DNA from 3 places in the Micromonospora sp. SCSIO 07396 genome. Region 3 is predicted to be linked to each of the others. Evidence: riboswitches for the same ligand, from Rfam matches in the RefSeq annotation. Region 3 holds a riboswitch; each other region holds the start of a gene.
What was found. Region 3 has a riboswitch for cyclic di-AMP ahead of ACWCHM_RS24985 (coiled-coil domain-containing protein). Riboswitches for the same ligand answer to the same signal wherever they lie in the genome.
Positions count from the first base shown of each region.

Region 1 (4,917 bases), 2.5 Mb from region 3:
TGCTGGGTCAGCCGGTCCGCCCGAAGAAGGCCCGCCGGGACCCGTTCCAGCTCGCCGGCGGCGTCCGGGAGCTGAGCACCTTCGGGGAGCGGCAGCGGGCCGCGCGGGCGGCGGCCCGGGAGCGGCCCGAGGACTACCGGGACTACGCACACGTGGTGGTCGACGAGTCGCAGGACGTCTCGCCGATGCAGTGGCGGATGATCGGCCGGCGCGGCCGGCTCGCCTCCTGGACGGTGGTGGGTGATCCGGCGCAGACCGCCTGGACGGGTGACCAGGCGGAGCTGGACCGGGCCCGGGACCAGGCGCTGGGTCGGCGGCGGCGGCACCGGTTCACGCTCTCCACCAACTACCGCAACTCGGCGGAGATCTTCGCGGTGGCGGCGGCGGAGATTCGCCGGCTCTATCCCGACCTGGAGTTGCCGAGCGCGGTGCGGTCCACCGGGGTGGACCCGGTGGCGTTGCAGGTGCCGGCGGCGGAGCTGGCCCGCGCGACGGCCGACGCGGTGGACGCGCTGCTGGCGGAGGTGGCCGGGACGGTCGGCGTGATCACCCCGGTGCCCCGCCGCGACGAGGTGGCCGGCTGGTTGGGCGACCGGGGCGGGGCGCGGTTGCAGGTGGTGACCAGCCTCCAGGCCAAGGGCATGGAGTACGACGGGGTGGTGCTGGTCTGCCCCGGCGAGATCCGGGCCGATCCGGGCTCCGGGGTACGGACGCTCTACGTGGCGTTGTCCCGGGCGACCCAGCGCCTCACCACCGTCGAACCGACCGGCTGACCGCCCGGAACCCGTCCCACCTGGCCGGACGACCGACCATCACTTGCATACATAGCGATGTGAGCATAGATTGGAGCCGGTCCGCAGCGGCGACGGAAGGTGTGGACGTGGGCGCAGGTCATGACCACAGCGCGACGGTCAGCAACGCCGCGCACCGGCACCGGGGGCGGCTCTGGGCGGCGTTCGGGCTGCTCGCCGTGCTCATGGTGGTCGAGGCAGTGGCCGCCTTCGGCACCGGCTCGCTGGCCCTGCTCTCCGACGCGGGGCACATGTTCACCGACGTGCTCGGCATCGGGATGGCGCTGGCCGCGATCACCGCCACCCGGCGGGCCGCCCGGGACCCGCAGCGCACCTTCGGCCTCTACCGGCTGGAGGTGCTCGCCGCCCTGGCCAACGCCGTCCTGCTCAGCGGGGTCGCGGTCTACGTGCTGATCGAGGCGGTCCGCCGGTTCGGCGAGCCGCCCGAGGTGCTGGCCGGCCCGATGCTGGTGGTGGCGGTGCTCGGCCTGCTCGCCAACATCGTCGCGTTCGGCCTGCTGCGGGAGGGCGCCAAGGAGAGCATCAACCTGCGTGGGGCGTACCTGGAGGTGCTGGGCGACCTGCTCGGCTCGGTCGGCGTGATCGTGGCGGCGCTGCTGATCGCCGGCACCGGTTGGTGGTGGGCCGACCCGCTGGTCGCCGTGGCGATCGGCGTGTTCATCCTGCCCCGCACCTGGCGACTCGGCCGGGCGGCGGTACGCATCCTGGTGCAGGCCGCCCCGGAGCACCTGCCGGTGACCGCCGTGCACGACCGGCTCACCGCCGTGCCCGGCGTCGCCGAGGTGCACGACCTGCACGTCTGGACGCTCACCTCGGGCATGGACGTCGCCTCGGCCCACCTCACCCTGGCCGGCGACGCCGAGGTCGGCACGGTGCTGGCCGCCGCCCGGGGCGCCCTGCGGGAGGACTTCCACATCGAGCACGCCACCCTCCAGGTCGAGCCCGGGGCGACCCCGGGGGCGTGCGGACCCGCCCACTGGTGACCCCCACCCCGGGCCGGACGGTCAGCCCCGGCGGGTACTCCCGCACAGAGATCACGGGAATTTGCGCTGTTTGCCCCTTTTGGGGGTATTCACTCTCGTACTCTCAGTCACGAGGTAGGCAGGCGTCACACGCGTACCGGTAGGCTCGGCCCCGGTCTCCGCCAGGCGGAGGCCGCCGCCTAATCGCCCGCCCGGGCGAACCGGGGAACCACGTTCCTGGGGTGCATCCGCGCAAGCGGTAGGGATCTTCCGTCCCGAACCCGTCAGCTAACCCGGTCGGCGGCTGACGGAAGGACATCCGCATGCACGTACGCACCACCACGCGGCTGCTGGCCGCAGTCGTCACGGCGCTGGCCCTGGGCGTGTCGGCCGCGCCGTTCACCCCGGCCGTCGCCGCGCCCACCACCCGGCTCGCCGCCCCGGGCGACGACGACGAGGGCGGCACCCCGGCGCTGCGCGACCAGCTCGACGCGGCCAGCAAGGGCTGGCTGGAGGCCAAGGCCGCCCTGGAGCGCTCCACCAAACGCCAAAAGGAACTCGACGGGCAGCTCAAGACCATCGAGGGGCAACTGGTCACGCAGACCGCCAAGGTCGGCGAGATCGCCGGAGCGGCCTACCGCACCGGCCGGCTCGGACCGATGTCCGCCCTGCTCAACAGCAACACCCCGACCGGCTTCCTGGACCGCGCGGCGGCGCTGGAGACGGTCGCCACCCGGGAGGACCAGGAACTGCGCACGATGATCGAGACCCGGGACCAGGCCACCCGGACCCGGGCCGCGGTCACCCGGGAGATCACCGAACAGCGCAAGCAGGTCGCCACCATGGGCAAACGCAAGGAACAGGCCGAGCGGGCGTTGGCGGTGGCCGCCGCCGACAAGCCGGCCCCCACCTCCCGCGACTCCGGCAGCTCGGACGGCACGTCCACCAGCAACGCCAAGGGGGCGCCCCGCAACTCCGACGGCTCCTGGCCGTCCGAGTCGTGCAGCGTCAACGACCCGACGCCGGCCAACGGCTGCATCACCCCGCGTACGCTCAACGCCCTCAACCAGGCCAAGGCGGCCGGTTTCACCAGGTACGTCTCCTGCTACCGGCCCAGCGGCTCCGGGGAACACCCCAAGGGCCGGGCGTGCGACTTCGCCGCCCAGAAGGGTGGCTTCGGCGGGGTGGCCAGTGGCGGCGACCGGACGTACGGCAACAACCTCGCCGCGTACTTCATCCGCAACGCCGACCGGCTCGGTGTGCTCTACGTGATCTGGTTCAAGCGGATCTGGCTGCCGAGCAGCGGGTGGAAGGCGTACAGCGGGGGCAACGGGGACCCGTCCAGCGACCACACCAACCACGTGCACCTGTCGATGATCTGAGCCGACCCGGTGGCCCGTCCGACCCGGGCGGGCCACCGGACCACGGCCGGCCGCAGCGGCAGGTCAGGTCGGGTGCCGCCACGCCGCGACCGGGTCGGGCAGCCCGGGTGCCGGCGGTGGTCAGCCCACCGGAGGCGGGTCGCCGGCCCGGGAGTCCAGAACGGCACCGAGGCGGCTGGCCAGCCCCAGGTGGGCGGCGCGGGCCTGCCGGAAGGCGTAGCCGAACAACGGCGCCGGTGCGGCGAGGGTGATCTCTACGTCGATCCGCAGCAGGTCACCCTCCATCCGCAGCCGGGTGTGGTTGCGTACGGTGGTGCCGGGCTGCTGGCGGGCCACCGTCACGATCTCGTCGTCGCCGGCCAGCAGCACGTCGGCCTGGTAGGTGACGGGGAACCGCAGCGGCCCCAGCTCCAGCCGGTCGGTGATCGCATAGCTGGCCAGGGCACCCGGCCGGGCGGGCAGCCGGCGTACCCGGACGATCAGCGGATGCAGCTCCTCCTGCCGGGACAGGTCGCTCAGCAGCGCCGTCGCGTCCGCCGGTGAGCAGCGCGCCTGCACCGTGTAGCTGAAGCTCTCCCGCCGGACCACCGGGCCTCCTGACCGTCGTCGGTCGCACGATCGTGCCGTACCGGAGACGGACTGGCAACGTCACTGGTCGGACGGCATGGACGCCGCCCGTGGCCCGGTCAGGCGCCGGGCAGCACCTCCGGGGTGGCGGCACCGGCGAAGTACGGCTCCGGAGCGCCGAAGAGACCGAGCAGGCCGGTCACCCAGAGCTGCCGGTGCACGAACCGGCTCGGTTCGGTGACGATCAGTTTGACGCCGCTGACCTCGGCGGTCTGGAAGCCGGCGACCATGGCGCTGATCCCGACGGAGTCGATGAAGGTGACGAGTCGCATGTTCAGCTCGATCCGCGCGGGCCGGCCCTTGGCCAGCACCTCGGCGATCGCCTCACGTACCTCGTAGGCGGTGTCGACGTCGATCTCACCACGGGGGGCGATCTCGATGACACCGGCCGGCAGGACCGACTTCACGATCGACAGGCTCACGCGAGCACCTCCACTCGCCCGTCCCCGGGCGCCTCATCAGTACGCGGGCCGCGACCGAGAGTATTCCTCCGATGGCCTCGGTCGCCACCCCTCGGGATGAGCAATTCGCGGATCCGGACGGACCAGACCGTCCCTCTCCACACCGTTGCTGGTCCTGTTCTCTTCCGACGAACGGCACAGCTCGGCCGTTCCAACCGTCCCAGAGTAGCGGCCCCGGTCCAGTGGTAACCGGATGCGGTGGGCCGGGCGAGCCCCGTCGACACCCCGGCACGGCGTGCCGACTCCCCCGGCGCAGGTTGTGACAGGTGCCTACCGTGGGCGAGAGATGGGTCACCACGATCGAGGAGACGGATCGATGCTCAAGAGACTACTCGGCCTGGCCGGCGTCGGCGCGCTGCTCGCTCTCGTCCTGGCCTGCGGCTTCGGCGGCGGCGGGGACGACGACGATGACGACGACGACGATTTCGCCCGCGCCACGTCCGTGGTCATGGTCCGCTGAGTCGTGCCGGTCACCCCTGCGTACCGGGTTTGCGACCCGGCCGGGCGGGGCACTGCTCGGACACGGGCCGGTCGTCCGGTCCGTGCGAGGACCGTCCCACGGCACGGAGACGACGTCCGAAGTGGCCGCAGACTTCGGCATTCGAGGAGGTAACACGATGATCGGCAGCAACCTTCTGGAGCGCCGCAGCAAGCCCGAGCGGATCGCCGACCA
Region 1 is NZ_CM132210.1:849,730-854,646, reverse strand. It holds gene ACWCHM_RS03915 (HelD family protein) at 1-773, shown strand, start outside; gene ACWCHM_RS03910 (cation diffusion facilitator family transporter) at 881-1,795, shown strand; cyclic di-AMP (ydaO/yuaA leader) riboswitch at 1,962-2,093, shown strand; gene ACWCHM_RS03905 (coiled-coil domain-containing protein) at 2,098-3,156, shown strand; gene ACWCHM_RS03900 (SRPBCC family protein) at 3,277-3,744, opposite strand; gene ACWCHM_RS03895 (STAS domain-containing protein) at 3,843-4,205, opposite strand; gene ACWCHM_RS03890 (hypothetical protein) at 4,561-4,704, shown strand; gene ACWCHM_RS03885 (hypothetical protein) at 4,862-4,917, shown strand, end outside.
Region 1: it holds a riboswitch for cyclic di-AMP, as region 3 does, so the genes downstream of both, ACWCHM_RS03905 (coiled-coil domain-containing protein) here and ACWCHM_RS24985 (coiled-coil domain-containing protein) in region 3, are expected to answer to the same signal.

Region 2 (4,917 bases), 1.6 Mb from region 3:
ACGTACGACATGCGTGGTGACCTGGTCAGGAAACTGATCGCACGGTGCCTGACCACCGGCCTGGCCGTGCTCGCCTTCCTGGTGGTGGCGTTCACCGGCGCGACCGGCTGGGGCCTGGCCCTGGCGGTGGCCGCGCTGGCCGCCGCCGGCTACGAACGCCGGGTCCGCCCCGACGCCGACATCGTCGCCGAGACGGTGCTGCTGGCCGCCGGCATCCTGGTCGGCTACGCCCGCCGGCTCGACGACGGGTTCGACCCGGTGCTGGCGCTCACCGCGCTGCTGCTGCTGGGCCTGGTGCTGCTGGTGGGGCCGCTGCGCGACGCCGGCAACCTGGAGATCCGGGCGGCGAACCTGCCGGTGCGGGCGTGGACCCCGCTGGTCGCCGCCCGCCTCGGCGGCATCCTGCTGGGGCTGCTCGCGGTGGTGGCGGTGGCCGCCGCCCTCGCCCTGCCCGCCGTGGTCGCGCTGGCCGTCGTGCTGGTGGTGGCGGCCGGCTGCGGCGCGGTCGGCCTGGACCTGGCCCGGCGGCGGTTCCGGCCGTCGGGCGGGGGCGGCCCGGTGACCCGGGCGCTACGTGCGCACCAGCCGGAGTTCCTGCTCTACTTCTCCGCCCCACCCGGCTCGGAATACCAGGTCACCATGTGGCTGCCCTACCTGGAACGGTTGGGCCGGCCGTTCCTGGTGCTGCTGCGGGAGCCGGAATTCCTGCCCACGATCGCCGCCGCGACCAGCGCCCCGGTGGTCTACTGCCCCACCCTCAAGGCCATGGACGAGGCGCTGGTGCCCAGCCTGCGGGTGGCGTTCTATGTCAACCACGGGGCGAAGAACAGCCACTGCATCCGGTTCACCCAGCTCACCCACGTGCAGCTGCACCACGGCGACAGCGACAAGGCCCCCAGCGCCAACCCGGTCTCGGCCATCTTCGACAAGATCTTCGTGGCCGGTCCGGCGGCGATCGAGCGGTACGCGCGGGCCGGCGTGGAGATCCCCGCCGAGAAGTTCGTCGTGGTCGGCCGTCCGCAGGTCGAAGCCATCGAGGTACGCCGGGAGGCCCGCCCGCCGGCCGCCCCGACGGTGCTCTACACCCCCACCTGGACCGGCCACCACGCCGACGCCAACTACTGCTCGCTGCCGGTGGCAGAGCCGCTGCTGCGCCGGCTGCTCGACCGGGGGGCCACGGTGATCCTGCGGGCCCACCCGTACACCGGGCAGAACCCGGCCTCGGCCCGGCAGTTGGCCCGGCTCACCGAGCTGCTCGCCGCCGACCGGACCCGGACCGGGCGGCAGCACCTGTGGGGGGCAGCGGCCAGCCGTGAGCTGAGCCTGACCGACTGTGTCAACCGCTCCGACGCGCTGGTCTCCGACGTCTCCGGGGTCATCTCCGACTACCTCTACTCGGGCAAGCCGTACGCGGTGACCGACCTGGGCGTCGACGGTGACGAGTTCCTGGACCGGTTCCCGCTGGCCCGCTCCGGTTACGTGCTGCGCCGGGACATGGCCAACCTGGACGAGGTGCTGACCGGGCTGCTGGACACCGATCCGCTGGCGGCGGCCCGGTGGGACACCCGCCGCCGCTACCTGGGCGACTTCCCCGACGACGCGTACGCCGACGGTTTCCTCGACGCGGCCCGCCGGGAGCTGGAGCCGGGCTGGAACCCGCCGGCCCCGCGTACCGCCGGCACCGCCACCTGGGACGACGCTTCGGTGTCCCCGCGCGGCTGACCGGGAGTCGACCCGGGCCGGGGTGGTGGCGTGGTTCGCCACTCGGGCCCGACGCGTGCACGGACGCCCCCTCACAAGTGCCGTCTGCCGCCTACAGACCTGATGACGCAAACGAATCACGCCGTGTGTGCCCTCGCTGACCGGCCGGGTACCGGCAATGATCGGCTCCGCCTGAAGTAGGTGCGGCGTCGGCACTGAGTCGTTGCCGTCATCAGCTCTGTAGGGAGCGAGGGTGGTATGTGCACCCCTCGGACGATGCAGGCGTGGTTGGTCCGGGGCGCGCCGGGTGGCACCCGGCATCGGTGGTGCCGATGCCGTCAGTCCTCGTCGGTCGGGCCGACAGCGGACCGCCCCGGTGCCCGTGGTCAGGCAGCCGAGGCGGTCCGGATCGAATTCGAGAGCAACGGGTCAGGCGGAGTAGCCCCGGGTGGCGATCCAGTTCGCCAGGGTGGTCACGCCGACCCAGTAGGCCGGCAGGGACGGGTCGGCCGAGTCGGCGATCCGCACGGTACGGCCGTTGTCCCGGTAGCCCACGGCGGCGACGTAGTGGCCACCGGGGAAGGAGTGCCAGCCGCCGTCGAGGTCGGTGGCGTCCCCGGCCACGTTCGCGACCACGGCCCGCTTGTCGGTGACCGCCGCGACCACGTCGGCCCGCAGCCGCTCGACCTGCGCGTCGCTCGGGGTGCCGGCGAACATCCGGGTCCGGTACGGATCGCCCTTGACCACGGCGTTGAGCACCCGGGTGGTGTCCTCGGCCGAGTTGGTGCCCATCTCGGTGGTGCCCAACTGGGCGGCGAGGTCGTCCTGGCCGCGCTCGATGCCGGCCGCGCTGAGCGCGTTACGCACCGCCGCCGGGCCACAGTAGTAGTAGGTGATCTGGGCCTGGTAGTCGTAGCGCAGAACCTTCGACGACGGCGGCTTCGGGGCCGCCTTGCGGGTCAGGTCCGGGTCGACGGTGGGACGGGACTTCGCCCGGGTGACGCGCGGCGACGGGGTGGGGCTCGCCGACGGGCTGGCCGTGGGGGTGGCCGACGGGCTGGCCGGGGCGGGCGTGGCCACCCGGGCCTGGGCGCGGCTGGCGACGTCGTCGAGGCGGGGGGCGGTCTCGGCCACGGCGGTGGCGCGCTGCTGGTCGGTCGGGGCGTCGTCGACCCCGGCGGCCAGGGCGGTGCCACCGGCGGCCAGGACGAGGACCGCCGCCGAGCCGACGACCATCCGGTACGGGCGCTGGGCGCCCAGTCGGCGGAGCTGTCGCTTCATGTGGTGCTTCACGGGGTGTTCCTCCACGGGGCGAGGCGGCCGGGCACGCCGGACCGGCACGTGGCGGGTACGCCACGCGCGGATCGGGTGTTTGGGCCGCTCGTTCGGCAGGGTCCGCCCGACGGGAGCCGGGCGGATCGGCGGGTCGCCCGAGCGGGGTCGGGCGGCGGGGTGGACGGCCGGGTCAGCGCGTCAGGCGCGACGGTCCGGCGGCACCCCGGCACCGAGGTGGAGGGATTACCGAGGGGGTGGGGTCATGCTGCACGAGGAGGGAACTCCTTCCGCTGCCGCCGACCGGGTTAGCTGACGGATTCGGGCGGGAAGATCGCCCTACCCCGGGCCGTGGCCCGGAGATTCACCCCAGGTGGTGCGTGTGGGTCCCCGGTTCGTGACAAGCACGATTGAGCGGGTCGGCGCGGCGTCGCCTGCTGCGATCGGGAACCGCACCGGACGGCAGCGACACTACTGGTCGCCCTCCCCTCCCGCCAAGCCCTGTGACCTGCGTAAACATAGCTGGGCAGGCCGATGTGCGGGGCGTTCGGGCAGCCCGGGTGCGGGCCGGGGACGAATGGTCGTCCGGGCCCGTCGGGGCCGTGACCGGACAACCGACCCGCAACCTCCGATGATCAACGAAGTCGATGTGACCGGGTGTGACGGGCTGTCCGGTTCCGCCGCTGCGTGACCGCGTCCACACCCGCCTGGGTAACAATTCGGTCCCCGGGACTCCCGACCTCCCGACCTCCCGGCCCACCCGGCCCGGGGTGGACCCAGGCGGTAGTCGCGGGGCGGGTCAGCCCACCCGGGCCGGGTGCCAGCGGGTGGCCGGGCTCGGGCGGGTCGCCGCCGACGTCGCGGCCCGGGGCAGCGGCACCCGGCCCGGACGCACCCGCTGCGTCGCCGCGTACGCCTCGGCGGCCAGCGACCGGGCGGCCTCGGCGGCCAGCTCGGCGGCCCGCCACGCGACGCGTTCCCGCCAGTGCGCCGCCCGGTACGCCGCCCGCCGGTCCTCCCGGACCGCCCGGGCGAGCATCACCTCGTGCTCGACGGGGTGCCGGCGCGGGTCCCAGCCGTCGCGGTGCGCGAAGACGTCCCGCAGCCGCTCCACCGACAGTTCGCCCCGCCAGTGCGCCGCCACCGCCTCCTGGTGCAGCCACCGCTCCCGGCCGGCGTACTCGGCAGGCGTCCGGGGGGTACGCGGGCTGGGCAGCGCCCCCGCGCCGGTGAACCGTCGGGCCGCCGTCTCCGCCTCGTCGTACTCCTGCCAGGCCCGTTCCAGGGTGTCCTGCGCGGCCAGCCAGGCGGCCCGGTGACGGCGGGCGGTCTGGGCGGCCCCGGCGGCGGCCACGGTCACCTCGTCGGCGTAGCGGCGCAGGTCGGCGACCGGGGGTGGGGCGTCGGGCGGCGGCCCGACGGCGGTCACGTCGGTCGGCTGCTCCCGTTCGGGGCGGGCGACCAGGACGGCGAGGCCGGTCAACGCGAGGACGAGCAGCAGGGACCAGATCGCGGTGGCGGTCGGCACCCCGATCAGGAACTGGGACAGCACGGTGGTCACGGGTCGACACCTCGCGGGCGGATGGGGCGGATCGGGGCCGTACCGGGGCGGAACCGTTGCGGGCAACGTCCGTCCGGGGCGGTACGGGGACGAGGTCGTGGTGGTGGCGGCGGGCGGGCGGCCCCGGTGGGGCGGGGTCAGCGCGCCGGGGGTGCCCGGGGCCCGGGGGCGGCGGGCATCCGACCGGCCGGTGTCGACAGGGTGGCCGTCGGAAGCTCCCGTGCCGGACCGGCCGGCACGGCGGGCAGGCCGGCGTCGACCCGGTCGGTCGTCACCACGTCGACCCGCTCCGTCCCGCGGCCGTCGGCGCGGATGCCGTCACCCTGATCGGACGGGGTGTCGAGGGCCCCGGCGGCGGGGAAGGAGTGCGACGCGTCGGCCGA
Region 2 is NZ_CM132210.1:4,166,905-4,171,821, forward strand. It holds gene ACWCHM_RS17945 (CDP-glycerol glycerophosphotransferase family protein) at 10-1,722, shown strand; gene ACWCHM_RS17950 (C39 family peptidase) at 2,131-2,982, opposite strand; cyclic di-AMP (ydaO/yuaA leader) riboswitch at 3,256-3,400, opposite strand; gene ACWCHM_RS17955 (hypothetical protein) at 3,773-4,534, opposite strand; gene ACWCHM_RS17960 (hypothetical protein) at 4,672-4,917, opposite strand, start outside.
Region 2: it holds a riboswitch for cyclic di-AMP, as region 3 does, so the genes downstream of both, ACWCHM_RS17950 (C39 family peptidase) here and ACWCHM_RS24985 (coiled-coil domain-containing protein) in region 3, are expected to answer to the same signal.

Region 3 (4,917 bases):
AACCACCAGCGCGGTCACCGGGCGGGCCCGCAGCGAGAACCCGCCGGCCGACTCGGCGTTGACCGTGTCCTTCCTCAAGCTCGGCGGTAAGTGGATCTACCTGGGTGGGCCGAACTACGTGGTGATCGGGCTCGACCCCGACTACCGCTGGGCGGTCGTCGGCGACCCGGACCGCAGCAGCGGTTTCGTCCTCTCCCGGGAGCCGGCGCTGACCGGGGCGCAGACGGCGGCGGCGAAGGCGGCGCTCACCGCCAACGGCTACGACCTGTGCGACTTCCGCACCACCCGGCAGGACGGTGGCGGCGGAGCCGGCAGCTTCTGCTGACCCTCCACCGTCGACGGCCCGTCCCCACCGGGGCGGGCCGTCGACGTGTGCCGGGCCGTCGCCCTCCGGGTCGGCGGCTCAGGACCCGGCGTCGGCCGGATCGGGGCTGAAGAGGGCGAGCAGGGCGCCGACCTGGCGGTCGGCCTCGGCGGGGTGCCGGAAGTGACCGCTCGGGTTGAGCGTGTACTCGTTGCGCCGGCCGACCCGGGTACGCCGCAGGTAGCCGCCGGCCTCCAGGTCGGCGACGATCGCCTGGGCGGCCCGTTCGGTCACCCCGACCTCGTCGGCGACGTCGCGGAGGCGGGCGGTGGGGTTACGGGCGATGGCGAGCAGCACATGACCATGGTTGGTGAGGAACGTCCAGTTCCGGGTGCTCCCGGTGCCGCCTGTCGCCATGCCGGTCATGGTATGGCCCGTACCTGGGAGACCCGTCGTCGGCCGCCCCGACGGTTGCCCCGCAGCGGCCGGTCGGCCCCCCCGGTGGGTCGCCCGTCGACCTCGGTGGGTGCCGGGTCCGACACGCCGTCGACACGGCTTCGACCGATGCCTGAAACGTGTATCACGAAATCTTGACGTACCTTTAGCTGCGTGTGACCGTGAGGACACGGCCGTCGTCGCCGCCGGCCGGCGTGACCAGGTGCGATTCCGGACCGAGGTGAGGCAATGGCCCCGATCACTCCGACCCAGGCGCTGGCCGAGTTGCAGGCCGGCAACAGGCGTTTCGTCGCCGGTGTGCCCCACCATCCCAACCAGGATGCCGGCCACCGCACCGCCGTCGCCGATGGCCAGCATCCCTTCGCGGTCATCGTCGGCTGCTCCGACTCCCGGCTCGCCGCCGAGATCATCTTCGACCGGGGTCTCGGTGACCTCTTCGTGGTCCGGACCGCCGGGCACACCGCCGGGCCCGAGGTGCTCGGCAGCGTCGAGTACGCGGTGACGGTGCTCGGCACCCCGCTGGTGGTGGTCCTCGGACACGACTCCTGTGGTGCCGTGCAGGCGGCCCGGGACGCGGCCCGGACCGGCACCCAGCCCCCGGGACACCTCTACTCGGTGGTCGCCGCCGTCGGGCCGAGCCTGCGTCGCGCGGCCCAGCAGGGGGTGCACGACATCGACGGGATCGTCGACATCCATATCGCGCAGACCGTCGAGGTGCTGCTCGGCAACTCCCCGGTGATCGCCGCCGAGGTGGCCGCCGGCCGGTGCGCGGTGGTCGGGATGTCCTACCGGCTCGCCGCCGGTGAGGTGCGCCAGGTGGCCCCCGAGCTGCCCGCGCCCGCCGCCGCGGTGCCGGCACCGGCCGTGCCGGCCGGTGCCGCGACGGCACCCGTCGCCTCCTGACCCGCACCGGTCACGATGAGGGCCGCCCGGCTAAGCCGGGCGGCCCTCATCGTGCGCCTCGATCAACTCATCGGGCCGGTGCTGCGGTGTCCGGAACGCCGGACACCGCAGCTTCGGCCCAGCTGCACCCGCTACAACAGCGACACGTGGACGTGGTCGGTGTGGTTGGACGGTCCCGAGTACGAACTCCAGCCGTTGGCCGGGAACCAGATCTGCCGGTTCCAGATCACGTAGTAGATGCCCAGCCGGTCCGAGTTGCGGATCAGGAACGCGGCGAGGTTGTTGCCGTACATCCGGGTGTCGTTGTTGTGCCACGGGCTGAACCCGCTCTTCTGCAACGACCAGTCGCACGCCTTGCCCTTGGGGTGCTCCCACGGCCCACCGGGGCGGTAGCAGCCGACGAACCGGTTGAATCCGGCCCGCTTGACCTCCTTGTACATGTGCAGCGTGCGCGGGGTGATGCACCCGGACGTGGTCGGGTCGTTCTCGCTGCACGACTCCCCGCGCCACTCGCCGTTGGCGGTCTGGCCGGGTGCGACGCGGGCCACCGGGGACGTCGCGTCGACCAGGCCGCCGGTGAAGCCCCGACCGCCGACCAGGGCCAGTGCCTTGTCGGCCTCGGTCTTCTTCTTGGCCATCAGGTTGGCCTGCTTCTGCTGCTCACGGACCTCGGCGTCGACGGCGAGCTTGGCCTGCTCGGCCCGGGTCTTGACCTTGTTGACCTCGGCCAGCTTGCCGGCGTTGACCATGTTCAGCTCGTCCAGGGCGGCGGCCCGCCGGACGAAGGCGTCCGGGGCGTCGCTCTCCAGCAGCGCGGCGACCGCGCCGACCCGACCCGTCCGGTACGACTGGGCGGCGATCTCGGTGACCTGCGGAGCCAACGCCGCCAGCTCCTGCTCCGCCTTCTCCACCTCGATGGCGTATTCGAGTTGGCGTTTCTTGGACTTCTCCAGTCGGGTCTTCGCCGCCGAGTACTCCCGGTTCGTCGCCTCGATGACGTCGGTGAGCAGCTTGGGCTCCTCGTCCTCCTCGTGCCCCGAGGGGGTGGGCGCGTTGGGTGCTGCCGCCGCGGGGGCGGCGGCCGGGCCGGCGACCAGCGCCAGAGCGGCGAGCACGGCCACCACCGGAGTCCACCAGTGGCGTAGGGGTGCCGTCACAGTTGTCCCTTCCGTCGACCGCCGACCGGGTTAGCTGACGGGTTCGGGACGGAAGTGGCCCCTACCGCTGGCGCGGATTCACCCCAGGTGCTCGGTTCCCCGGCTCGCCGTACGGCGATTGGGCGGTGGCACCGCTGGCTCCGGTGGGCGCCTTCGGCGGTGACCGGCAGCGAGGTTACCCGAGAGTCGTACCGGGGATCTACGCCCGCAACCCGACCAAATGAGTATTTTCCCGATAGCGAGTGGTAATCAGTGACGTGGCCGACAGCCGCGACCTCGCCTTCGGTCACGCAGCGCAGTGTCACCATGCGGTGTCCGTGCTCCTTTCCGGGTCCGGCCACCGTGCGGGGGCCGGGGTGGACGGTTCGCCGTGCCGGGGCGCGCTCAACGCCTCCCACGCCTCGGCACGGTCGGGGGCGGGACGTGGGGCGGGCGTCGGCCCGGCCGTACCGGCGTCGGCCGGCCCCCGTCCGGCGGTGACCACCAGCGCGGCCAACCCGGTGGTCAGCGGCACCGCCGCCACCAGGCCGAGGGTCGCCACCGCGCTGCGGACGATCTCCTGGGCCAGGAACTCGCTGGTGAGGATCTGGCTCACCGGGCGGCTGTCGGCGGTGAGCAGGAGCAGCAACGGCAGTGACGCACCCGCGTACGCCAGCACGATCGTGTTGACCGTGGACGCGATGTGCGCCCGGCCGACCCGGGCCGCCGCCCGGTAGAGCTGCAACCGGGACAGCCCCGGATTGGCGTGCGCCAGCTCGGTGACGGTGGCCGACTGGGTGACCGTGACGTCGTCCAGGACACCGAGCGACCCGATGATGATCCCGGCCAGCAGCAGGCCGTGCAGGTCGACGTCGCGTTGGTACATCGACAGCGTGGTGGCCTCCTCGCTGCCGTACCCGGTCAGGTGGGTGGCGGCGGCGGCCAGCGTGCCCAGGACGCCGGTCAGCACCAGACTGCCCAGCGTGCCCAGCACCGCCACCGAGGTCTGCGCGGTGATCCCGTGGGTCAGGTACAGCACCACGAACATGATCAACGCGGCGCCGGTGACCGCGATCGGCAGCGGCGCGCCCCCGGCGGAGATGCCCGGCACCACGAAGGTCAACAGGATGGCGAAGCTGGCCCCGAGCCCGGCCAGGGCGGCCAGCCCGCGCAGCCGGCCGAACGCCACGATCGCCGCCGCGAACAGGGCGACCAGCCAGAGCAGCGGCATGCCCCGCTGGTGCTCGGCGATGTGGTAGCTGCTCACCGACGGATCGGTGGGGTCGGCCAACGCGACGAGCACGACCTCGTCGCCGACGGCCACCGTCGGTGCCCCCGGCCCGGACGGGACGGGCGTCTCGACCTGCTCACCGCTGTCCGGCCCCTGCCCGACGGTGACGGTCACCGTCCCGCACGGCCCGTCGGCCACCCCCGACGGGCCGTCGGGCGTCTGCGGGGCGGGCGGGCACGGCTCGGTCACCACCCGGGTCACCGTGCCGTGGTAGCGGGGCACCTGCTCGCCCTGGTCGATCTTCGAGGTCTTCCCCGGCCAGAGCAGCAGCGTGGCGATCACCGTGACGACGATGAGTGGCACCACCGTCATGACGAGGATCCGTCGCACCCGGGGCGGGGTGGACGGAGCGGGGCGGGTGTGGTCGGCGCCCATGTCTGCGAGTTCTCCCAACGGTCCGGGACGGGATACGTGTCAGCCGACCTGCCGGTTCACCCACGGGCGGCGCGTCATCGTCGGACGATGGTAGCCAGCACCAGGTCGGGCCGCGCGGTTCACTGCTGGTGGCGGGCCCGCCACCGCTGCGCCGGGTACGCCTCGACGCCCGGTGACCCGTACCGGCCCGCCGGGCGACCGGGACGGCTAGCGTTGAGCCGTGCGGCGGGCGGGTACGGCGACGACGACCGGGCGGTGGCTGCGGCTGCTGCTGCTCGTCGGCACGCTGCTGGGGCTCTCCGCGATGCACACCCTCGGTCACGACGCACACCTGGCCGCCGCCGGTCATCCCGCCGACGGTCGTCCGGCCGGCCACGCCGCCTCGGCGGACCGGACCTCCGTCGGGCACGACACCCCGGCCGACCGCCCCCACCGGACGTCAGCCGCGCTGC
Region 3 is NZ_CM132210.1:5,791,716-5,796,632, reverse strand. It holds gene ACWCHM_RS25000 (lipocalin family protein) at 1-325, shown strand, start outside; gene ACWCHM_RS24995 (helix-turn-helix transcriptional regulator) at 404-730, opposite strand; gene ACWCHM_RS24990 (carbonic anhydrase) at 989-1,663, shown strand; gene ACWCHM_RS24985 (coiled-coil domain-containing protein) at 1,795-2,820, opposite strand; cyclic di-AMP (ydaO/yuaA leader) riboswitch at 2,824-2,955, opposite strand; gene ACWCHM_RS24980 (YibE/F family protein) at 3,122-4,465, opposite strand; gene ACWCHM_RS24975 (hypothetical protein) at 4,686-4,917, shown strand, end outside.